Regions from separate parts of the Pseudoalteromonas sp. S1650 genome, predicted to be linked through region 2. Evidence: predicted binding sites of a transcription regulator. Region 2 holds the regulator's gene; the other holds the start of a gene.
What was found. Region 2 encodes NrdR, which represses ribonucleotide reductase genes. Its sites were predicted from a motif close to AAACACNANATNTNGTGTTT; they were not measured.
Positions count from the first base shown of each region.

Region 1: the regulator NrdR is predicted to act here: its motif matches at 1,770-1,789, upstream of nrdA (class 1a ribonucleoside-diphosphate reductase subunit alpha).

Region 1 is NZ_PNDF01000031.1:60,002-63,430, forward strand. It holds gene nrdA (class 1a ribonucleoside-diphosphate reductase subunit alpha) at 1-1,666, opposite strand, end outside; gene CWB80_RS11385 (HAD family hydrolase) at 2,059-2,733, opposite strand; gene ubiG (bifunctional 2-polyprenyl-6-hydroxyphenol methylase/3-demethylubiquinol 3-O-methyltransferase UbiG) at 2,733-3,429, opposite strand, start outside.
Region 2 is NZ_PNDF01000013.1:20,154-23,582, forward strand. It holds gene CWB80_RS03615 (riboflavin synthase) at 1-205, opposite strand, end outside; gene ribD (bifunctional diaminohydroxyphosphoribosylaminopyrimidine deaminase/5-amino-6-(5-phosphoribosylamino)uracil reductase RibD) at 210-1,349, opposite strand; gene nrdR (transcriptional regulator NrdR) at 1,352-1,801, opposite strand; gene glyA (serine hydroxymethyltransferase) at 1,910-3,166, opposite strand.

The DNA of each region.
Region 1 (3,429 bases), on a different contig from region 2:
TTGATGCTTTCATTAGGTAATATTGAATTGCTTCAAATGTTTTGTGAGTTAGGGCATTTGCGCTGCCATCTGAGTAGCGCTTACCATTTTTTGCTAAGTAGTATGCGTAGTTAATAACACCAATACCTAGCGTACGACGACCCATAGTCGCGTTTTTAGCCGCAGGAACAGGGTAGTCTTGGAAATCAAGTAAGTTATCAAGGGCACGTACTGCAAGTTCAGCAAGCTCTTCTAATTCATCAAGTGATTCAATTGCACCTAAGTTAAACGCCGACAGCGTACAAAGTGCAATTTCACCTTCTTCATCCATTACATTGCTAAGTGGCTTAGTTGGTAGTGCAATTTCTAAACATAAGTTAGATTGACGAATTGGTGCCACAGTCGAGATGAACGGGCTGTGCGTATTACAGTGGTCAACGTTTTGTAAGTAGATACGACCTGTGCTGGCACGCTCTTGTGCAAACATTGAGAATAACTCAATCGCCTTAATACGTTTTTTACGAATTGACTCGTCTTGCTCGTATTTGATGTATAGCTCATCAAACTTCGCTTGATCTTCAAAGAACGCATCGTATAGACCCGGTACATCTGATGGGCTAAATAATGTGATGTAATCGTCTTTGATTAAACGGCTATACATTAATTTGTTGAACTGCACACCGTAGTCAAGGTGACGAACACGGTTATCATCAACACCACGGTTGTTCTTAAGAACAAGTAGGTTTTCAACTTCTAAGTGCCAAAGTGGGTAGAACAGCGTTGCTGCGCCGCCACGAACACCACCTTGTGAACAGCTCTTAACTGCTGTTTGGAAGTGCTTATAAAACGGAATACAACCTGTGTGGTACGCTTCGCCGTTACGAATAGGACTACCAAGAGCACGGATGCGACCGGCATTAATACCAATACCTGCACGTTGCGAAACATATTTAACAATCGCAGACGATGTTGCATTAATAGAATCTAGGCTATCACCACATTCAATAAGTACACATGAGCTGAACTGACGTGTAGGGGTACGTACACCTGCCATGATAGGTGTCGGTAATGAAATTTTGAATGTAGATACTGCATCATAAAAACGCTTGATGTAATCAAGGCGTGTCTCTTTTGGATAATCAGAGAATAAGCTTGCAGCCACTAAGATATATAAAAACTGTGCACTTTCGTAGATTTCACCAGTTACACGGTTTTGAACTAAATACTTACCTTCAAGTTGCTTAACAGCAGCGTAGCTGAAGTTTAAGTCACGGTTGTGATCAATGTAAGCATCTAACTCGTCAATTTCTTGTTCGGTATAATCAACAAGTAGGTGTTGATCATAACGCTTGTCTTCAACTAATTTGGTGATGTGATCGTATAAGCGTGGTGGCTCAAATTGACCATATGCTTTTTTACGTAAATGGAATACAGCTAAGCGAGCAGCGAGGTATTGGTAATCAGGCGTATCTTTAGAGATCTGATCAGCTGCTGCTTTGATGATTGTTTCATGAATGTCATCGGTACGAATGCCGTCATAAAATTGAATGTGTGATTTTAATTCAACTTGTGAGACAGACACATTCTCTAGACCTTCTGCGGCCCAAGCGATCACGCGATGGATCTTATCTAGATCAAGTGACTCTTTACGGCCGTCACGTTTGCTTACAGATAGCTGTTGGTTCATAGTTTTGCCTGTATTCCTTGGGAAATTTTAGTTGTAAGACAAAGGTATTCTTTAATGTAATTATTATTATTCAACACCAAGATAAACTAATTGAATAACATTTAGCCACAATATCTGGTGTTGTTTAAATTGCAGATCACAAGATAGTGTGGTCTGAGTTGTTTTGCAAGGGATAGAATTGCCCCAATTTGTGGATAACTATTGGATAAGCGCATTGTGTTAGTAACCATTAACCTTTGAACATTCATAGACGACGAAATTTGTAGAAATCAACAAAAGATCCAGAAAATTTACCGTTTTGAAAAATAAATTTTGACTGATTTTTTTATCATCAATGAATGCTCAAAAGTAAATCAAATCACAATATATGGTGTTTCAGTTTTTAAATGGCACTATATATGGTTAAAACCGTCAATTGGTGTTTGCCAATTGAAATCCGCTTGCCAGCCAAGTGCAGCGTCTACACTCGGTATGTAACCCCATAACGCTGTTGCGCTATACATGTTGGCTGCTTTTGCTGCTTGAATATCACGTTCAGCATCACCGATATATAAACAACGGCTCGGATCAACATCTAAGATCTCAGCAGTGTGTAATAGTGGATCCGGTGATGGTTTTGACACAGCTAATGTATCGCCACTCACAACTGCCTTTGCATCACGCAAAGAGGGAATAGCTTGCACTAAGGGCTCAGTTAAAAAGCCGGGCTTATTAGTCATAATGCCCCACTTAATATTGTTTTGCTCAAGTGCAATTAAAAGCTGTTCGATGCCGTTGAAGCATTTACTGTGCACAGCAATATCCTCGGCGTAATAGTCAAGAAGCTGTTGGCGCAAGGCGAGTTGTTCAAGTCCGGGCCATTTATCCCCAAACCCTACTTCTAATAATGCATTTGCACCGTTAGACGCAGCAGGGCGATAAACATGCTCAGCAACAGGCGCCACATTGGCGTCTGCTAACACGCGGTTTAATGCACCACCTAAGTCATCCGCGGTATCGAGTAGTGTGCCATCTAAATCAAAGATAAACGCATCAAAATCGATAGAGGGTGTTTGCACACCACTCATTAGGCTAGTTTCTCAAAGTGCAGGATGTAATTAACACTTACATCATCATTTAAGCTGTACTGCTTAGAAAACGGGTTATAGTGAAGGCCGGTACTGGCGCGTACTTTTAATCCTGCTTCTTCTGCCCATGCAATAAGCTGCGCAGGTTTGATAAACTTTTTATGGTCATGCGTACCTTCAGGCACCATTTTTAAAAGCTTTTCAGCACCGACAATAGCAAACAAGTAGGCTTTTGGTGTTTTATTTAATGTTGAAAAGAATACATCAGCGCCCGGTTTAGCAAGTTCTGCTACAGCACGAATAATAGAGGCAGGGTCTGGAACATGCTCAAGCATTTCCATACAAGTCACAACATCAAAGCGAGCAGGGTGCTCAGCAGCGAATTGCTCTGCAGGTACTTTTATATAATCAACAGGCACGCCTGTTTCTAAACTATGTAACTTAGCAACGGTGAGTGGCTCTTGGCCCATATCGATGCCGGTTACTTTAGCGCCCATACGCGCCATACTTTCACTTAAGATGCCGCCACCACAGCCAACATCTAAGGTTTCCTTATCAAATAAGCCGCCTACTTTATCAGCGACAAAATCCAAGCGAAGAGGATTTATTTCATGAAGGGGTTTGAACTCTCCGTCGCGGTCCCACCAACGTTCTGCGATGGCTTCAAACTTTGCAATTTCTGCATTATCTACATTT
Region 2 (3,429 bases):
TGATGGTTTCGTTTGACAAGTCAGCACTAAAACCATCGCTATGTTTAGCGACAACTGTTAAACACACACCGTTGGTGGCAATACTGTCACCGAGCTTGACGTCTTTCATATCCAAATTAGCGCTTTGAATACGAATAGCTAGATCACCTTGCTTTTGTGTTAGTTCAACAATTTTACCTGTTGCTTCAATAATTCCAGTAAACATAGTGCTACTCTTTATTTTCAATGTGTGTGGCTTGCTTTGCTTTTACCGCTGTTAGGCGGATGTCATCACCAATCATCACTGTATCAGTAAAGGTCAGCTCAGTGATATCACTCATCATGGTGACTTCTGCAAAGTTTAGTAAGCTTTTGCCCATATCACCTATTAACTTAGGGGCAATATAAACAATGTATTCGTCAATTAAATCTTGCTCAGCAAACACGCCAGCCAGGGTCGCACCTGCTTCGAGCCAAACGTGATTAAATTGTAGTTCAGCAAGACGCTTTAAAAGTGCTGATAAATCAACTTTATTATTAACTGCTGGCACTACTTCGTGTTTAACAAAGTGAGGCCACTTAGTTTGATTATCAAGCGACGTGGTAAAAATTATCACCGGGCTCTCGATGCTGAATAACGCAAGCTCAGGCGTTAACCTATTTTGTGAGTCAATAATGATTCGGGTAGGCTGGCGTAAAGGCAACGAGGTCGGCATGCTAAATGGCAACTCATCAACACGGACATTAAGTTTGGCATTATCGGTAATAACGGTGTCTGCACCGGTTAAGATAGCACAGCTTTGCGCACGAAATGCTTGCACATCTTGGCGCGCTTTAGAACTGGTTATCCATTTACTTTGGCCATTATTGAGTGCGGTTTTACCATCTAAACTGCACGCCATTTTACAAGTTACATATGGCAATCCAGTTTCCATACGCTTTAAAAAGCCTTTGTTTAAATCACGCGCTTGTTGCTCAAGTAAACCAGATGCCACCTCAATGCCAGCATCGGCTAAAATCTGTAGGCCACGACCACTCACCGCGGGGTTTGGGTCAACCATAGCAGCAATCACCTTGCTAACACCCGCGGCTTTTAAACCTTCGGCACAAGGCGGAGTACGCCCATAATGACTACAAGGCTCTAAAGTGACATAGGCAGTGGCGCCTTTTGCGTTGTCGCCAGCCACGGCTAATGCATTGACTTCAGCATGGCCCTGCCCTGCGATTTGATGAAAGCCTTCACCGACTATTTCGCCATTTTTAACCAGTACACAGCCAACATTAGGATTTGGCGTCGTAGTAAAACGGCCGTGTTTAGCAAGCTCAATGGCACGCGCCATATAAGCCGTATCAAGCTCTGTAAATGACATGATTAATCACCTAAACGAGCGATTTCTTCGCCAAACTCGCGAATATCTTCAAATGAACGATAAACCGAAGCAAAGCGTACGTAGGCCACTTTGTCGAGTTTCTTCAGAGATTCCATGATGCACTCACCAATCAAATGGCTAGAGATTTCACGTTCACCCGTGGCACGAAGTTGAGATTTAATGATGTTAACGACTTCGTCGACCTGCTCAGTGCTGACTGGGCGTTTTTCTAAAGCGCGATGCAAGCCATTCAGTAACTTGTCTTCATTGAATGGTTCGCGGCTACCATCTTGCTTGATGACTCTTGGCATCACAAGTTCAGCGCCTTCAAAGGTGGTAAAGCGCTCATGGCATTCGTTACATTCACGTCGACGTCTCACTTGATGACCACCGCCAACAAGTCGAGAATCAATTACTTTGGTATCTTTTGCTGTGCAAAAAGGGCAATGCATAAGGTTCAACTTCCGTTTATAAAAAACAAAAAAAGGCCGCTTTATAAGCGGCCTTTATAATAGCAAAAAACAACGCTATTGTTATCTTAATTACGGTTTAACCAGTAATTAAGCGTAAACTGGTAATTTTTTACAGATAGCTTTAACTTTCTCTTTTACTTCTGCTTGTACAGACTCATCGTTGATGTTGTCTAGTACGTCACAGATCCAGCCAGCAAGCTCTTTTGACTCAGCTTCTTTGAAACCACGGCGAGTAATAGCCGGAGAACCAATACGAAGACCAGACGTTACGAACGGTGAACGTGGGTCGTTTGGTACTGAGTTTTTGTTAACTGTGATGTTTGCATTACCTAGTGCAGCGTCAGCATCTTTACCTGTGATATCTTTATCGATTAGGTCAAGAAGGAATAAGTGGTTGTCTGTTTTACCAGAAACAACTTTGTAGCCACGCTCTTGTAGTACTTCAACCATCGCTTGTGCGTTCTTAACAACTTGTGCTTGGTACGCTTTGAATTCTGGTTGTAATGCTTCTTTGAAAGCAACCGCTTTAGCAGCGATGATGTGGCATAAAGGACCACCTTGACCGCCAGGGAATACAGCGCTGTTTAGCTTTTTGTAGATCTCTTCATCACCACATGCAGAAACGATTAGACCGCCACGAGGACCCGCTAATGTTTTGTGAGTTGTTGTTGTAACAACGTGTGCGTGAGGGATTGGGCTTGGGTATACACCAGCCGCGATAAGACCAGCAACGTGAGCCATATCTACGAATAAGTACGCACCTACTTTATCAGCGATTTCACGGAATTTAGCCCAGTCAACAACGCCTGAATATGCTGAGAAACCAGCGATGATCATTTTTGGCTTATGCTCTAATGCAAGTGCTTCAACTTGAGCGTAATCAATTTCGCCTGTTTCTTCATTTAGGCCGTATTGAATTGCATTGTACGTTTTACCAGAAAAGTTAACGTGTGAACCGTGAGTTAAGTGACCACCATGAGCTAAGCTCATACCTAGTACTGTATCGTGTGGCTGAAGAAGTGCTTGGAAAACAGCTGCGTTTGCTTGTGAACCCGCATGTGGTTGAACGTTAGCGTAATCAGTGCCGAATAACTCGTTTGCACGGTCAATAGCTAGTTGCTCAACAACGTCAACATGCTCACAACCGCCATAGTAACGTTTGCCTGGGTAACCTTCAGCATATTTGTTGGTAAGCTGAGAACCCTGCGCTTCAAGTACGCGTGGGCTACAGTAGTTTTCAGACGCGATCAGTTCGATGTGCTCTTCTTGACGAGCAGTCTCTTTAGTGATGGCTGCAAATAACTCTGGATCGAAATCCGAAATATTCATGCTACGTTCTAACATGGGGTCTCCTAAGGCAACGTGTATGGTGTTTTTTGAAGGCTGTATTGTACGCTTAAAACGCACTTTTGCCTATCTTGTAAAGGTGAACATATTTAAACAGGGATTGAATTTATTTCACAGTGTTTTAATAATGATATTTTTTTATTGATACATAACAAAAATTTATGAATTTAAAATATTCCATAGCTTTTTAAAATGTTATTTCAACAAATAATCGCGCTGTTACATTGCGTTTTTATAGGGACAAACTAAGCTTATAGGAC